2 regions of the Deinococcus depolymerans genome follow, and region 2 is predicted to be linked to the other one. Evidence: riboswitches for the same ligand, from Rfam matches in the RefSeq annotation. Region 2 holds a riboswitch; the other holds the start of a gene.
What was found. A riboswitch is a leader RNA that binds a small molecule or an ion and turns the genes downstream of it on or off. The one in region 2 is predicted to bind thiamine pyrophosphate.
Positions count from the first base shown of each region.

Region 1 (8,517 bases), on a different contig from region 2:
CGGACCAGGTGGGCGCGCACGTCCGCCGCACGCAGGCGCAGTCGCAGGCGGACCTGCTGCAGAGCGCCGGGAACTGGCGCGACTACCTGCGCGCCCAGGGCCTCGACTGGGTCCTGCCGGCCATGGCGGGCGGCGGCGGCCTGAGCGCCGGGCTGCGCGAGAAACTCCAGCGTCTGCAGGACACCGAAAAACCCCTGCCGCTGGCCCTGCTGGGTGAACTGCGCGCCCTGACCCGCGCCCGCCGCGACGAACCGGCGCCCAGCGCCTTCGCGCCCGCCCCGGCCGCCTTTCAGGTTCCGGCGGCGCCGGCGCGGCCCCGGCGGACCCTCCGGCCCCGCGCCGGCGCCGGCAACCGCATGGACCACGTCGAGTGGGAAGAGTACCTGCGCGCCAGCCGGCTCACCAACCTCGTGGGTCACTGGAACGCCGTGCAGGCGCAGCTGGACATGCCGGAAGACACCCGCGACTTCCTGCTCGAAACCATCCGCGGCCGCCGGCCCTTCCGCCTGGAGGACCTGACCCTGCTGCAGGGCCTCGCGCGGGACGCCGCGGTGCTCGAACAGCTGCGGGAACTGGGACCGCCGGAACGCCTGCGGCCCACCGTCCGCGCGCCGCGCGTGGAACGCGTGATCGAACCGGGCAGCGGCCTGGAACTGCTCGACGTCCGGGACGACCCTCACGTGCAGGGCGCCCGCGCGTGGCTGTGGGGCCTGAAGGCCGTGTTCAGTCCCGCGCAGTGGCGGCGCGTGGAGGCCGGCATCAACACCGGCGCGCTGCGGGCCGATGATTACGCCGCGCTGCGCCAGACGCTGCTGGCCCTGCCCGGGGAGGGCGAGCCGGGCACGCCCCGCACGGCGCGGCAGTTCCTGACGTACGTGGCGCTGCTGCTGGGCCGCGAGAAACGCGTGGAACGCGCCCGCGAACTGCTGCACGTGCGGCGGCAGGCGACCAGCCTGATCGTGCTCGACGGGCTGTGGCAACGCTACCGGGACGGGAAACCCATCCAGGAATCGGAACTGGTGGGCCGCGCCCTGAACGGCACCCGCCGTGACGCGCCCGCCCCGGCCGCGGCGGTCACCCCGCCCGGCAGGGCCACCAGGGGCAAGGCCGCAGCCGGGGCGCAGGGTTCCGGCAAGCAGGCCCCCGGCCGGCAGGGTTCCGGCAAGCAGACCGGCGCCACCGGGCAGACCGCCGCGAAACACCCGGCCGGGAAGGTGGCCTCGCCGCAACCGCCCGCCGCGCCGGACCCGGCGGCGACCGACCCGCTCGCCGCCGACCGCGCCGCCCTGCAGGAAGGCTGGGGGCGCGGCCTGTCCAGCCTGGTGCCGCCCGCGCATCGCCGCGCCGTGAGCCGCGCCGTTCACCAGCCGCCGGGCCGTCTCGACCGCGAGCAACTGCGGGTCGCCCGGCACGCCCTGGACGTGTACCGCCGCGTCGCGCGGGCCGGCACGCCGCCGAAGAAGGTGTTCACCACGCCGCCCGGCCCGCGCACACCCGACGCGTACGCGGCGGCCCTGGCGCGGCTGTTCACGGACCTCGGCGTGCCGCACCTGCGCGCCCCGCTGGCCGAGCGCGGCGCCGGCTGGTTACAGGCGACCTTCCCCACGCCGTACCGGCACTACGAGCGAACCGGGGAGCTGCACCGCGACCTGAACGCCATCCTGAACGCCCTGAGCTGACCGCGGCGCCCGGCCGGGTCGCGCTCGCCGCAAGCGCCGCCCCTGCCGGGAGCGGCGGTCAGCGCCCCGGACGCTTACGGTCCGGACGAAACCTTCCGTCCGGGTCCGTGGGTCGGGTGGGGCGGGGGGAGGGTCGTCAGGACGGCCGTGGTGCCCAGCACCGCCAGCAGCAGCAGGGCCTCGCGGGCCAGCATCCGCCGCGGCCGGGACCGCGCCGCGAAGGCCCGGCGGACCAGCCCGGCCGCGCCGACCGCCAGGACCACCAGCGTCAACTTGACGAGCAGGGTCTGCCCGTACAGGTCACCGGTCCACTGCGCGGGCGTCTGCAGGTGCCCGCCCGCCATCAGCAGGCCGGTGACGGTCAGGACGGTCAGGCTGCCCAGCGCGGCCGGCGTGAAGCGCCGCGCGAGCGCCGGCCCGAGTGGCCGGACCGTCAGCAGCGCGAACACGCCGCCCACCCAGACCGACATCGCGCCCAGGTGCGCCGCGTGCAGGGCCCGTACCCACGCGCCGTGACCGGCACCGTGGCCCACACCGGCCGCTCCCCACGCGAGCAGCAGGGCCGCGCCCAGCGCCGGCCAGGACCAGCCGCCCAGCCCGGCGGCCACGAGCAGCAGCGCGCCGGTCAGGCCGGTCAGCATGGCGCGGCCACCGGCCGTGCCGGTCAGGTAATCCAGCAGGTCCGGCGGCGCGTGAAATCCCAGGACGTCCAGCGTCACGGCCACCTGGCCGCCCCACCCGAGCAGCAGCAGGCCCAGGCCGGCGCCCAGGACCCGCAGGCGCGGATGGCCGGGCGTGAGCCAGTGGCGGGTCAGGGCGCCGCCCAGCAGCGCCGCGGCGCCCGCCAGACTCAGGGCGGCCAGCACGGTGTTCACGGGGCGTACCCCGGGCGGTCCGCGGGCATCACCGGACGCGGAAGGTGCTGTGGCCGGTGACCGGGTGACCGTCCTCCGAGAGGATCTTCCAGGCGACCACGAACGGTCCGGCCTTCAGGGACGCCTTCAGGGGCAGGGTGAGCCGCACGGCCGCGCCGGTCACCACGCCGGGCCGGCTCGCGAGCCGCGCCGAGTCCGCCGGTTCGGCCAGGGCGCGCCGCGCCGCCTCGGGGACGCTCACGCCCGCGGGGACGGCCATCACGCGGAACGTCGAGAAGCGCAACTCGACCGGTTCGCTGAAGGTCAGGGTCACGGCCGCCGGGGCGCGCACGGTGGCGGCCGGGGCCGGGGTCACGCCCGACACGGCGGTGTGGGCCGCCGCGACGGACAGGGTCAGGGTGGTGAGCAGGGTCAGGGTCTTGTTCATGGGGTCCCTCCGGGCGGGGTGGGGAAGGGGCGCGGTCACCTGACGGTGGTCCTGCTGGCCGGTCCCTCGGCGGGGTTGCTGTCGTCCCAGGCGACGACGCTGCCGTCGCTGTACGTCTGGTGGATCTTCCAGACGAGTTCCGCGGCCTGCGGGGGGTTCTTCGCCTGGAAGTAGAAGCGTGCGTATTCCATCGGGGCCACGCGGCCCGTCCAGATCACCTCGCGGATCAGGCCGGCGTCGTTCTTCACGACCGTGCGGGTGAAGCCGGGGGTCACCTGAAAGCGGCTGAGGGTGACGCCCGCCGGCACGATCAGCCGGATGCGGGTGGTGCTGAGGTCCTTCTCGGTGGGGACGTTCAGGCGGTACGTCTCGCTTTTCCCGGCGACGGACTCGCTCAGGCCGGCCTCGGTGCGGACGGTGGCGTGCGCGCCGGCGACGGAGAACAGCAGGGCGGAAGCGACGGGCAACGCGGTATTCAGTTTGAACATGGGACCTCCAGGGGTCGGGGTCAGGGGGCCCGCGGGCCCCGGGTGCGTGGAGACGGGACGCAGGGGTTCCACGGGGTGGCTGCGCCTGCCGGAGCGGCCGGCAGGGGAGACCCCCTCTCGGGTCTGGCGGGCTCGGGTCTGGCGGGGGCAACCCGGCGCGCTTCACCGGGGCGCGGGAGGCACGCGTCAGGGCGGCCCTCAGCGCCGGTGGATCCTGCGGTCAGGCCCGGGGATGGGGCGGCGCACGCGGGTCGGCGTGACGCACGGCGGCCGTGGCCGGTCCAGTCGGGCGGACGGCCGCGGCCGCCATGCGGGCGGTCAGGGGAAGGGGCAGGGCCGCCGGCGCCGGATTCAGCGCGAAACCGGCCGTGAGGCACAGGGGGCAGTGGGGAGCGGCGTGCTTCCCGGGGTGTGGCGGGGCGTTCGGCGCGGCGTCGCTCAGGCCGGGGGCGTGGGTTGCGGGCGCCGCGTGGCCGGGCCGGTCGTGCGGGGTCCGGTGCGCGCCGTGTCCGGGGGGGTGGCCGACCGCCGGCGTGGTCACCGTCACGGGCCGGGGCGCGTGAACCCGGGTCGCGCCGGGCCGGTCGAGGCCCAGGCCGCCCACGCCGGGGCTGCGGGTCAGGTGCATCAGGGACGCGATCACCGTCAGCAGCGCCAGCACCCACCTTCCCACCGGGGGAACGGTGGGGGGGTGGGGGGCGCGCCGGAACCGCATGGCGGGAACCATACCTCAGCCTTCCGGTGTGAATGTCCTGCCGGTCACGAACACCTGCGGCACGTCCACGCGGGGCTGGGCGGGTCCCTTGACGTCCGGGAGCGGCGGTGTACACTCGGGGCAGTCACCAGGGGTGCCGGGCCCGCGCGTTGCGGGCGGCTGAGAGAACGTCGTGTTCAACCCTAGGAACCTGATCTGGTTTGTACCAGCGGAGGGAGCGTGACGGGTGCCGAAACAGTTGTCGTGTTTCGCCCCCCTCCGGCGTGTGAGGGGGGCGTTTTTTTTATTGCCAAGCCACTGACCTGACCCACCCTGCCGGGCTGCCCCGCTGACGGCAGCCCCCCACAACCGGACGCCCGCACGGGTGCCCGGCGGCCCTGTCCTGTTCCCAGTTGCCCGGAGTGTGCATGACCACCCTGACCCCACCCCCGACCGACCCTGCGACCGAAGCCCTGACGATTCTCGACCCGGAGCTGACCGCGCCGTTCCCGAACAGCGAGAAGGTGTACCTGACCGGCACGCTGCACGCCGGCGTGCGGGTGCCCGCGCGGCGCATCCGGCAGTCGCCGACCCTGGAACGCGTGGGCGACCTGACCCGCACCGTGCCGAACCCGGCCCTGCTCGTGCCGGACACGAGCGGGCCGTACACGGACGCCCGCCTGAGCGTGGACCTGCGCGCCGGGCTGGGGCACGCGCGCCCCTGGCTGGCCGGGGACGCCCGGCTGGAACTGGCGCGGGAGCGGCACCACCCGGCGCTGGACCTCAGCGGGCCGCTGCCGTTCCCGCGCGTGCCCCGCCCCCGCCGCGCCCGCCCCGGCGCGGGCATCACGCAGCTGCAGGCGGCGCGGCGCGGCGAGATCACCCCGGAGATGGAATTCGTCGCCCTGCGCGAGGCGCTGCGGCAGGACCCGGACTTCGACCTGACCCACCAGCACCCCGGGCAGGGGTTCGGGGCCGCCATCCCGCGCGAGATCACGCCGGAGTTCGTCCGGTCGGAGGTCGCGCGGGGCCGCGCGGTGATCCCCGCGAACATCAACCACCCGGAACTCGAACCCACCGTGATCGGGCGGAACTTCCGGGTGAAGATCAACGCGAACCTCGGCACCAGCATCGTCACCAGTTCCATCGAGGAGGAGGTCGGGAAGATGATCTGGGCGACCCGCTGGGGCGCGGACACGGTCATGGACCTCTCCACGGGTCGGCACATCCACCCCACCCGCGAGTGGATCGTCCGGAACAGCGCCGTGCCGGTCGGCACCGTGCCGATCTATCAGGCGCTGGAGAAGGTGGGCGGCGTGGCCGAGGACCTGACCTGGGACGTGTACCGCGACACGCTGATCGAGCAGGCCGAGCAGGGCGTGGACTACATGACCGTCCACGCCGGCGTGCGGCTGGCGCACCTGCCGCTCACCGCGCGGCGGCGTACCGGGATCGTGTCGCGCGGCGGGAGCATCCTCGCGAAGTGGTGCCTCGCGCATCACCGCGAGAACTTCCTGCACACGCACTTCGCGGACATCTGCGAGATCCTCGCCGCGTACGACATCACCTTCAGCCTCGGGGACGGCCTGCGCCCCGGCAGCGTCGAGGACGCCAACGACGCCGCGCAGTTCGCGGAACTCGACACGCTGGGCGAACTCACCCGCGTCGCGTGGGACCACGGCGTGCAGACCATGATCGAGGGCCCCGGCCACGTCCCCATGCAGCTCATCCGCGAGAACATGACCAGGCAGCTCGACGTGTGCCAGGAGGCGCCGTTCTACACGCTGGGGCCACTCACGACCGACATCGCGCCCGGGTACGACCACATCACGTCCGCGATCGGCGCGGCGCAGATCGCGTGGTACGGCACCGCCATGCTCTGCTACGTCACCCCGAAGGAGCACCTGGGCCTCCCGGACCGGCAGGACGTGCGCGACGGCGTGATCGCGTACCGCATCGCCGCGCACGCCGCCGACCTCGCCAAGGGCCACCCCGGCGCGCAGGCCCGCGACAACGCCCTGAGTAAGGCCCGGTTCGAGTTCCGCTGGGAGGACCAGTTCAACCTGTCCCTGGACCCCCTGAAGGCCCGCGCGCTGCACGACGAGACCCTGCCCGCCGACGCGGCGAAGACCGCGCACTTCTGCTCCATGTGCGGCCCGCACTTCTGCTCCATGAAACTCAGCCACGACCTGCGCGCCCCCGACGTCCTGGCCGGACTGGAGGAGAAGGCCCGCGAATTCCGCGCGCTGGGCGGCGAGGTGTACGTGCCCCGCCAGGCACAGATGGGCGAGGGGGAGGCGTGAACCTCGGCCACCTGTACCTCGTCGCCACGCCCCGCGCCGGGCAGTCGCAGGGCGAGTTCCTGGCACGCATCGAGGCCGCGCTGGACGGCGGCGTGGACACGCTGCAACTGCGCTGCAAGGACTGGGAGGCCACCCCCTACATCGCGCTGGGCGAGCGGGTGGCGGCGCTGGCCCGCCCGCGCGGCGTGCCCTTTTTCATCAACGACCGCGTGGACGTCGCCGCTGCGTGCGGCGCGGACGGCGTGCACCTGGGGCAGGGGGACCTGCCGCCCGCCTGGGCACGCACCCTCGCACCGGGGCTGCTCCTGGGCCGCAGCACGCACGCGCCCGCGCAGGCGCACGCCGCGCTGGCCGACGCCCCTGCCTACATCGCCGCCGGGCCGGTGCACGCCACGCCCACCAAACCGGGCCGCGCGCCCGCCGGACTGGCCTATGTGCGCGCCGTGGCCGCCCTGAACCCGCCGCTGCCCTGGTACGCCATCGGCGGGATCGACGCCAGCACCATCCCCGGGGTGCTGGCCGCCGGGGCGACCCGCGTGGCGGTCGTGCGCGCCGTCCTCGACGCGCCCGACCCCGCGCAGGCCGCATCTGACCTGCTGGCGGCGTTGCGGGGGGTGCCCGCGTGACCCGCCCCGCCACCCTGCCCGCCACCCTGACCGTGAACGGCGAGGCGCGGCCCCTCACGCCCGGCCTGACCCTGCACGCCCTGCTGCGCGACCTGAACGTGAACCCGGCGCGCGTGGCGGTCGCCGTGAACGACGACTTCTACCCCGGCGCGCGCGCGCCGCAGCGCACCCTGGAGGCCGGAGATGTCATCGAGATCGTCCGCATCATCGGGGGGGGCTGACATGGCCTCTGACGCATTCACCCTCGGCGGCAAGGTGTTCACGTCGCGCCTGATGACCGGCACAGGCAAGTTCACGGATTTCGGCGTGATGCGCGAGGCGCTCGCCGCGAGCGGGTCGCAGATCGTGACCGTCGCCATCCGCCGCGTCGAATTGAAGGCCCCGGGGCACGACGGGCTGCTGGACGCCCTGGACTGGGACGCCGTGCAACTCCTGCCGAACACCGCCGGGTGCCGCACGGCCGACGAGGCGCTGCGCGTGGCGCGGCTGGCGCGCGTGGCGACCGGCGTGAACTGGATCAAGCTGGAGGTCATCCCGGACGCCCGCTACCTGCTGCCCGACCCCGTGGGCACGCTCCGCGCGGCCGAGGCGCTGGCCGCCGACGGGTTCACGGTGCTGCCGTACGTGCAGGCGGACGCGGTGCTCGCCCGCGCGCTGGAGGACGCCGGGTGCGCCGCCGTGATGCCCCTGGCGAGCCCCATCGGCTCCGGGCGGGGCCTGCGCAGTCCCGAGCTGCTGCGCACCGTGCTGGACGGCGCGCGCGTGCCCATCATTGTGGACGCGGGCCTGGGCGTTCCGAGCGACGCGGCGCAGGCGCTGGAACTCGGCGCGGACGCCGTGCTGGTGAACACCGCGATCGCCGAGGCGCGCGACCCGGTCGGCATGGCCCACGCGTTCGCGCTGGGCGTGCAGGCGGGCCGCGCGGCGTTCCTGGCCGGACGGATGCCCGAACGCACGCACGCCAGCCCCAGCAGCCCGCTGGGCGGGGTGGTGCGTCTGCCCGACCCGGAAGTGCCCGTGTGACACGGGAAGCCGTGTCTCTGCTCCTTCCCCGGCGGGGAGGAGGCCGGGATGGGGTGAGCCCGTGATCCGCGTGCGGGAGGTGATCGTGGTGGGCGGCGGCCTGATCGGGGCGCTGGTGGCGTTCACGCTGCGGGGGGCGGGTGCGGACGTCCTCGTGCTGGACGCGGACCGGCCGGGCGCGGCGTGGCGGGCGGCGGCGGGCCTGCTGACCCCGGACGGCGAGCGGCTGCGCGGCACGCCCCTGCACGCGGACGCACTGGAGGGACTGCGGCGCTGGCCCGCGCTGGCGGCGCGGCTGGAACGCTCGGGCCTGCCCGTTCACCTGCGGCCCGGCGTCACGCGACTTCAGGCGGGCGGTGGGGTGGTCTGCACACCCGGCGAGGGGAGCCTGCACCCGCCGTC
Region 1 covers NZ_BAAADB010000021.1:40,835-49,351, forward strand. The annotation lists gene ABDZ66_RS11300 (hypothetical protein) at 1-1,679, shown strand, start outside; gene ABDZ66_RS11305 (CopD family protein) at 1,754-2,554, opposite strand; gene ABDZ66_RS11310 (copper resistance CopC family protein) at 2,583-2,981, opposite strand; gene ABDZ66_RS11315 (DUF1775 domain-containing protein) at 3,017-3,469, opposite strand; gene ABDZ66_RS11320 (hypothetical protein) at 3,690-4,184, opposite strand; TPP riboswitch at 4,304-4,419, shown strand; gene thiC (phosphomethylpyrimidine synthase ThiC) at 4,592-6,466, shown strand; gene thiE (thiamine phosphate synthase) at 6,463-7,092, shown strand; gene thiS (sulfur carrier protein ThiS) at 7,089-7,313, shown strand; gene ABDZ66_RS11340 (thiazole synthase) at 7,315-8,115, shown strand; gene ABDZ66_RS11345 (NAD(P)/FAD-dependent oxidoreductase) at 8,177-8,517, shown strand, end outside.
Region 1: another riboswitch for thiamine pyrophosphate. It lies ahead of thiC (phosphomethylpyrimidine synthase ThiC); the one in region 2 lies ahead of ABDZ66_RS00485 (thiamine ABC transporter substrate-binding protein).

Region 2 (8,517 bases):
GCGATCGTGAAATCCCCGGAGGTGCCGGTCAGTGGATGCAGCGCCAGCAACGACCGCGCCTGCTACAAGTTCAAGGCCTACTACCCGGTCCTGCGCAAGACCTGGGTGAGCGACGCCGCCGGCACCCAGAACGACCCCGGCGCCGACCCGAGCAACGAGGACAGCTGGCTGCTCATCGAATACACCAAGAACCTCGTGCAGACCACCCCGCCCACCCTGACCGAGCTGACCGCGCTGGCCCCCACCGGCCTGAACGGCGAGAGCGGCCGACTCCTGCTGGACTACGTGCAACCCGCAGTGACCGGCCTGCCGCCACTCTTCAGCGTGCCGCCCGCCGGACCGCAGGCCGCCGGACAGACCCGCGTCACCGTCAACCTCAGTGCCAGCCGCGTGACCTCCGGCAAGGTGGTCGCCGTGCCCGCCCGCAACAGCACCGACCCCGCCACCTGGGTGCAGCCCGTCCTGGTTGCCCCGCGCAACGTCGGTCGCCTCGCTCCCTGAACACCCCCGCACTGCACGGGCAGAAGCTGCCGGATCACGCCGTCACCCGACCGGCACCTCCCGGTCGTCCGGCAGGCGCCGCACACCCGACACCTCCACGTCCAGGCGCAGGCGGTCGCCGTCCAGCGCCGCCGCCTCCCGCGCACTCAGGGTCAGGGACAGAGGCCCCCACGCGTGCGCGACCGTCACCTGCACGCCCCCCTCTACCGGTTGCCGCGCCGTCACCGGCAAACGGTCACCCACGCCGGGCCGCAGCGCTTCCTCCGGCACGAACCGCACCCAGCCCGGCCCGTCCGGCAGGAGGTTCGACTCGCCCAGGAACGCCGCCACCCACGCCGTCGCGGGCCGCGCGAACACCTCCTCGGTGGCCCCCACCTGCACCAGTTCACCCGCCCGCATGACCGCCACGCGCGCAGAGAGCGCCCGCGCCTCCCGCTGATCATGCGTCACCAGCAGCACCCCCGCCCCCACCCGCGCGAACAGCGACCGCAACCCTACCCGCAGCTCGGCCCGCAGCCGCTCATCCAGGTTCGACATCGGCTCGTCCAGCAGCAGCAGCCCCGCCCCCGTCGCGAGCGCCCGCGCCAGCGCCACCCGCTGCGCCTGCCCCCCTGACAGCCCCGCGACCCGCCGCGCCTCCAGCCCCGGCAGGTCCACCAGCGCCAGCGCCTCGCGCGCCCGCGCCTCCGCCACCGCGCGCCCCGCCCCCCGCACCCGCGGCCCGTACGCCACGTTCCCCAGCACGCTCAGATGCGGGAACAGCGCGTAATCCTGAAACACCAGCCCCACCCCGCGCGCCTCCGGCGGCAGGCCCGTCACGTCCCGCCCCGCCACCACCACCGACCCCGCATCCGGCCGCTCCAGGCCCGCCACCACCCGCAGCACCGTGCTCTTCCCGCACCCGCTCGGGCCCAGCAGCGCCACCGTCTCACCCGCTGCCACGTCCAGCGACACGTCCCGCACCGCCGCCACCCCACCAAACGACTTGCGGAGACCAGCGAGGGACAGGGCAGCGGGAAGGTCGTTCACGCGAGACAGCATGTCATACGGATTCCGTCTGTTTCGCCGACCATCCGGAACTTCACCGGATTGCCAGCTCCACGTCCGGAACCCGCCCAGCTCCTTCTCTGCGCAGCAGCTCTCCGAGTCGCATCCGCTCGGATTGAATGGGCTTTGCAGCCCATTCAATCGGAGTCCGTATCACGTGACCTCGCCCTCGCCGCCGTCCAGCAGGGTGAAGGCCAGGGTGGACAGCAGCAGCAGCGCGGTCGCCAGCGCGCAGGCCTCGCCGAGGTTGCGTTCGCCGGGGCGGCCCAGCCGCTCGTACAGGCCGGTGCTGAGGGTCGCCCACTCGGGCCGCGTGAGGACCAGCGTCGCGCCGAACTCGCCCAGCACGGTCGCCAGGGCCAGCGCCCCGCCGCCCCGCAGCGCCGGGAAGGCCAGCGGCGCGGTGACGGACCGGAACGCCGCGCCGCGCGTGGCGCCCAGCGAGCGGGCTGCCCCCAGCAGCCGGGGTGGAATGGCCCGCAGCGCGGGCAGCAGCGAGCGCACCACCAGCGGCCACGCCAGCAGCGTGTACGCCGCGATCAGCATGGGCAGCGTCGCGGCCAGCGCCGGGTACGCCAGCAGGTACCCGACTGCGAGGCTGACGGGGGAGACCATCAGTGGCAGCAGTGACACCAGGTCCAGTGCCCGCGACCCGGCACGCCACGCACCCAGCGCGTACAGACCGCCCAGCAGGGTGGCGCCCGCCAGGGCCATCAGTCCGAACCGCAGCGTGTTCCACACCAGCAGCGGCGTCGCTTCGTCCGCCAGGACGCCCTGCCAGTACGCCAGCGTGAACCCCGACGCGCCCAGCACGCCCCGCAGCATCACTGCGATCAGCGGCGCGAAGCACACGAGCGCCACCACCCCACCCAGCCCCAGCAGCGCCGCCCGCGCCCCGCCCCGCGCACGCGGCAGGCCCCCCAGCGGCACACCCACCCCACCGCGCGACAGCGCCACGTACGCCCAGGTCGCCAGCAGCGTGAACCCCAGCTGGCCCACGATCAATGCACTCGCCTCCGACAGGCGCAGCTGCAGGGCCGTCAGCGTGTAGATCTCCACCTCCAGCGTCGCGAACCGCTCGCCACCCAGCGCCAGCGGAAGGCCGAAACTCAACGCCGAGTACAGGAACACCAGCACCACCCCCGCCAGCACCCCCGGCAACGCCAGCGGCAACGCCACGCCCAGCGCCGCCCGCCACCAGGGCGCCCCCAGCGACCGCGCCGCCCCCAGCACGTTCCCCGGCACCCGCGCGAACCCCGCGTAACTCAGCCGCACCAGCACCGGCACGTTGAAGAACAGGTTTCCCAGCACCAGCAGCGCCGGCGTGTCACTCAGGTCCACCCCGCTCAGGCGCGTCACCCAGCCCTGCGGGCCCAGCAGCGCACTCAGGCCCAGCACCGCCACCAGCGTCGGCGTCACGAACGGCAGCAGCAGCAGTCGCAGGAACAGCGCCTTCCCGCGCACCTCGAAGCGCGACAGCAGGAACGCGAGCGGCACCCCGATCAGCGCCGCCACGCCCGCCGTCACGCCCGCCTGCGTCAGCGTCCACGCGAGGCGACCCTGGAAGTACGGGTCACGCCACACGTCCAGGGTCACGCCACCCTCCCGCAGCGTTCTGGCCAGCGGCAGGACGAGGCAGAGTGCCACGAAGATCAGGCCGGGCAGGGCGAGGAGCCAACCCTGGAGTTTCGTGGACGTCATAGGGGGGCGCCTGCGGCGGGCTGCCCCACCCCCCAGCCCCCTGCCCCAGAGGGGCAGGGGGAGCAGCGTTGCACTGGGCAGGTATTTCGCTGAGGTGATCGGTGGGTGTGGGGCGGGTCCGGCCACGGATGGGGCTGCCTACCTCCGCCTGCGCGCCGTGCGCCCCGCGCGCTTCGCGCACGACGGGCTCGGTTGCGGCTTCGGTTGTGCGGCGGGGTGTCTTGGTGCATGTCGGCAGGTTCTACTTTCTCAGCTCAGGCTGAAGCAGGTGTGCAGGCTCCCCTCTGAGGGGAGCTGTCAGCGCAGCTGACTGATACGGACTCCGATTGAATGGCTTACAAAGCCGTTCAATCCGAGCGGATGCGACTCGGAGAGCTGCTGCGCAGAGAAGGAGCTGGGCGGGTTCCGGACGTGGAGTTGACAGATCGGTGGTGTTCCGATCTGTCAACGAAACAAACGGAATCCGTATGAGGGGTCCTGCGAAGCAGCTGTGTTGCCGTTCCCACTTCCCACTCCCGACTGCCCACAACCCTCACCGCGCCCGGAGCACCTGCGTCACCCAGGCGTCCACGAGGCGCTGGGGGTTGCTGGCGACCTCTGCCTTGATGGGGGTGGGGGTGGGTTCCTGCGCGAAGGTGAACACGGGGTTCAGGGGGGTGCCTTTGATGGCGGGGTAGATCCACATGCGGGTGGGGATGTCGGTCTGGACGGGTGCGCCGAGCATGAAGTCCACGAATTTCCGGGCGAGGGCGGTCTGTTTGCTGCCTTTCAGGATGCCGACGCCCTCCAGCTGGGTGTAGGTGCTGCCGGGCAGGAACAGGTTGGCGGTGGGGGCCTGCGCGGGGAGGTTGGCGGGGTTGAAGCCGTCGGCGTAGAAGACCTCGGCGGCGGGGCTGCTGGCGTAGGACAGGACGATGGGGTACTTGCCGCCGTTGCGGGTGAAGTCCTTGTAGTACGCGTCGCTCCAGCCGCGCGTGACTTTCATGCCACCCTGCCGGGCGGCGCGCCACCAGTTCCAGGCACCCGCCTCGCCGTAGTGGTTGACGGTGGCGAGCAGGAAGGCGAGGCCGGGGCTGCTCGTGGCGGGGCTCTGCACGACCGTGAGTTTGGCGTAGGCGGGGGTTTTCAGGTCGTCGAGGCTTCTGGGCAGGGCGACCTTGTTCTTCTCGAACCACGTGCGGTCGTAGTTCAGGGCGACGAAGCCGTAGTCGACGGTGTTCAGCAGGCCGTCCTCGCCCAGGCGGTACGCGGCGGGCACGCGGGAGAGCGCGGGGCTCTTGTACGGCTGGAGGATGCCGGCCTGCCGGGCGCGGGGCAGCAGGCTGTTGTCGAGGCCGTACACCACGTCGGCAACGGGGGCGCGGCGGGTGAGGATCAGGCGGTTCAGGAGTTCCCCGGCGTCGCCGCCCTTGATGAAGCGCACCTTTGCCCGGTTCTGCGTCTCGAACGCGGCGATCAGTTTCCTGTCCACGTCGAAGGAGTCGTGCGTGATGACGGTCAGGGTGGCCTGGGTGGGGTTGCCCTGGGCGCTGGCGGCGCTGGCAAGGGCAAGGGCGGCAAGTACGGTCAGTGTGTTACGCATATGGAAAGTCCCCTCGCGTCACGAGGGGAAGCGGTGGGCCGCCACACGTGGGGTGTGGGCTGCCGGTCACGCTCCCTCCGCCGGTATGACCCGGATCAGGTTCTTTGGGGTCAAGTCTCAGCCCGCCGCTGTCGGCAGGCACCCCCGGTGACGCATCCGGCAGGATAGCGCAGGCCGCCGCGTGGGGGGTGTCCTGCGTCACCTGTTGCGGTTGCGGGGCGCGGCGCGTGCCACGCTGGGCCATGCGGAATCTGCTGGTGTGGGTGGTCGTGCAGGATGAGCGGGGCCGGGTGCTGCTGGGCCGCCGGGACGGATCGGCGTACGGGCACGGGCTGTGGGGCCTGCCGGGCGGGCAGGTGGAGCCGGGCGAGGGTCTGCCGGAGGCGGCGGCGCGTGAGGTGCGCGAGGAGGTGGGCCTGAGCCTGGACCCGACCGGCCTGCGGGTGCTGGGTGTGCGGCGGTACGAGGTGGACGGCGCGCAGGGCACGGACTTCCTGTTCCGCGCGCCAGGGTGGGCGGGTGTGCCGCGGGCGCTGCACAAGACGTCCGGGGTCGCGTGGTTTGCCCCCGACGCGCTGCCGGACGACGCCCTGCCGTGGATCGCGCCGCTGCTGGACGCGCACCTGCGGCGGGGTGTGTGCGTGACCGAGCAGCTGGCCGACGTGCGGCAGGCGCGGGTCCTGGTGTGATGCGGATGCGGTCTGTTTCGTTGACAACCCGGGAAGACACCGGGTTGCCAACTCCGCGTCCGGCATCCGCTGGGCTCCTACTCGCGTCCGCTCGGATTGAACGGGTTGCAAAACCCGTTCAATCGGAGTCCGTATGACCTTTCATCTGGTGGCGTGGGCGGTGCTGCTGGATGACCGGGGGCGGGTGCTGCTGGGGCGGCGCAGCGGGACGTCGTACGCGGACGGTCTGTGGGGGCTGCCGGGCGGGCATGTGGAGGCGGGGGAGACGCTGGCGGGCGCGGCGGTGCGTGAGGCGGCCGAGGAGGTGGGCGTGAGTCTGGACCCGGCGGCGCTGGCCTGCCTGGGCGTGGCGCGCTATGACCTGGACGGCACGCAGGGGCTGGACGTGTTCTTCGAGGCGCGCGTGTGGGTGGGAACGCCGCGCCCGCTGGAGAAGACCTCGGAGGTGGGGTGGTTCGCGCCTGGCGATCTGCCGCCGGACGCGTTGCCGTGGCTGGGTGCGGCGCTGGCGTTGCATCTGCGGGATGGGGTGCGGCTGGCCGAGCAGGTGGACGGCATGGCGCAGGTGCAGGCGTTGCGGCTGGCCCCGACAGCACACTGACGGGTGTCCGGTCGGGTTGGACGGGTGCGCCTCTGTGACGAAAGGCGCGGTTGCATGTCTTTCCATCTGGAATACTTCCAGATGAAATGAGTGCTGCGACTTCCCCCCATCCCGCCCCCGGCACCGGCCCGAGCGCCCCCGACGACGCCCTGTACCTGCTGGTGCGCACCACCCTGCGCTTCTCACGGCGCTTCAAACACGCCCTCGACGAGCCACTGGAACGCGCGCTGGGCCTGAACACCAAGGAACTGCTGGTCCTCGCCAGCATCATGGACGGCGCAGGCACGCCCGGCGCGGTCGCCGCCCGCCAGAACCTGCCCGCCCCCACCGTGACCCGCATCGTGACCAAACTGGTCGGCGCGGGCCTCGTGCAGCGCGTCACGGACCCCGCCGACCTGCGCCTGCAGCGCCTGCAGCTCACCCCGCAGGGCGAGGCCACCCGCGCCCGCACCCGCGCCACCGGGCAGGACATCGTGCAGGCCCACTTCGGGCACCTGCCGCCCGAGCGCGTGCAGGCTGCCCTGGCCGCACTGAACGCCCTGGACGACGCACTGAACGACCCCACCGGAGAACGCGCATGACCCCACCCACCCCCGCCACGCACAGCGGCCTGAACGAACGCGAGAAGATCCTGGCCTTCGTGGGCATCCTGACCGTGCTGTTCCTCTCCAGCCTGAACCTGACCGTCGTCGGCAGCGCCATGCCGCGCGTCATCAGCGACCTGGGCGGCTTCCACCTGTACGCCTGGGCCTTCACGGCGTACTCGCTGGCCACCACCATCACCATTCCCATCGTGGGCACCGTCAGCGACCGCTACGGCCGCCGCCCCCTGATCCTGCTCGGCATCGCCGTATTCACGCTGGGCAGCGTGGGGCTGGGCTTCGTGCAGAACATGGAACAGCTGATCCTCCTGCGCGCCGTGCAGGGCATCGGCGGCGGCACCCTGATGGCCATGAGCTTCACCGCCATCGCCGACCTGTTCACGCCCATCGAACGCGGCCGCTACCAGGGCTACACCGGCGCCGTGTGGGGCGTCAGTTCCGTCGTGGGGCCGCTCGTCGGGGGCTTCCTGACCGACCACCTGGGCTGGCGCAGCGTGTTCTTCGTGAACCTGCCGTTCGCGCTGCTCGCCGCGTACTTCATCTGGCGGTTCTTCCGCCTGCCCGCCCCCGGCACGCGCGGCCACTTCGACGCCCTCGGCGCCCTGCTGCTGGGTGCGTCCGTCACCACCCTCACCCTGGCCCTCTCGTGGGGCGGCGGCACGTACGCCTGGACCAGCCCGGCCATCCTGGGCCTGCTGCTCGGCACCGCCGCGCTGTTCACCGGGTACGCGCTGCACAGCGCCCGCCAGGAACGCCCCATCCTGAACCTGCGCCTCCTGAAGGACCGGGGCATCGCCGTCGCGTCCTTCGCGGGCTTCCTGACGAGTGCGGGCATGTACGCCGCGATCCTGTACCTCCCGCTGTACATGCAGGGCGTGCGCGGCTCCAGCGCCAGCGGCAGCGGCCTGGCCCTGGCACCACTGATGTTCGGCATGATCCTCACCAGCACCCTGAGCGGGCAGATCGTCAGCCGCACCGGCCGTTACAAGAACCTGATCCTGACCGGCGGCCTGGTCGCCACCGCCGCGCTGCTGCTCGCCACCACCCTCGGCACCGACACCCCGCTGCTGCTGGCCGTCGGCATCATGGTCCTGCTCGGTCTGGGCCTCGGCCCCGTGAACAGCCAGCTGACCCTGGCCGTGCAGAACGCCGCGCCCCGTGAACAGCTGGGCAGCGCCACCGGCGGCAACCAGTTCTTCCGCCAGATCGGCGGCACGCTGGCGGTCAGCCTGTTCGGCGCCCTTGTGAACACCCACCTGAACAGCCACCTCGCCGCCAGCCTCCCGGCCCAGGCCCGCGACCTGCCCGCCCCCGTGCAGGACGCCATCGCCAACCCGAACCTGCTGACCAGCCCGCAGGCCACCGCGCAGCTCGGCGCGGGCCTGGGCAAGCTCGGAGACGGCAACCTGCTCCAGCCCATCCTGGACGCCCTGCGCGGCGTGATGGCCGGAGCGATCGATCAGGTGTTCCTGGTCTCCGCCGTGCTGGTCGGCCTCGCCTTCCTCTCCACCCTGATCCTCCCGGAACGCCCCCTCACCAGCCGCGCCGGACTGGCGCCCAGGGCCGAGGACCTGAAAGCCAGCGCCACCGACTGAAGGAATTGGTGGGGGTGTGGGCTGCGGGGAGGAGATTCCCGCCGCCCACACCCCTTATGGCAGCGGCCCCTCACGGCAGCGGCCAGGTGATCGTGCCGTTGCGGTCGGTGCGCCACGCGCGGGTGTGCGCGGCGGCCAGTCTGCCCAGCACGTCCGGGTGGGGGTGACCGTAGGTGTTGCGGCCCACGCTGATCACGGC
Region 2 covers NZ_BAAADB010000003.1:10,134-18,650, forward strand. The annotation lists gene ABDZ66_RS00470 (PilW family protein) at 1-501, shown strand, start outside; gene ABDZ66_RS00475 (ABC transporter ATP-binding protein) at 544-1,530, opposite strand; gene ABDZ66_RS00480 (ABC transporter permease) at 1,702-3,249, opposite strand; gene ABDZ66_RS00485 (thiamine ABC transporter substrate-binding protein) at 3,782-4,831, opposite strand; TPP riboswitch at 4,886-4,987, opposite strand; gene ABDZ66_RS00490 (NUDIX domain-containing protein) at 5,074-5,520, shown strand; gene ABDZ66_RS00495 (NUDIX domain-containing protein) at 5,654-6,121, shown strand; gene ABDZ66_RS00500 (MarR family winged helix-turn-helix transcriptional regulator) at 6,208-6,702, shown strand; gene ABDZ66_RS00505 (MDR family MFS transporter) at 6,699-8,318, shown strand; gene ABDZ66_RS00510 (DNA internalization-related competence protein ComEC/Rec2) at 8,389-8,517, opposite strand, start outside.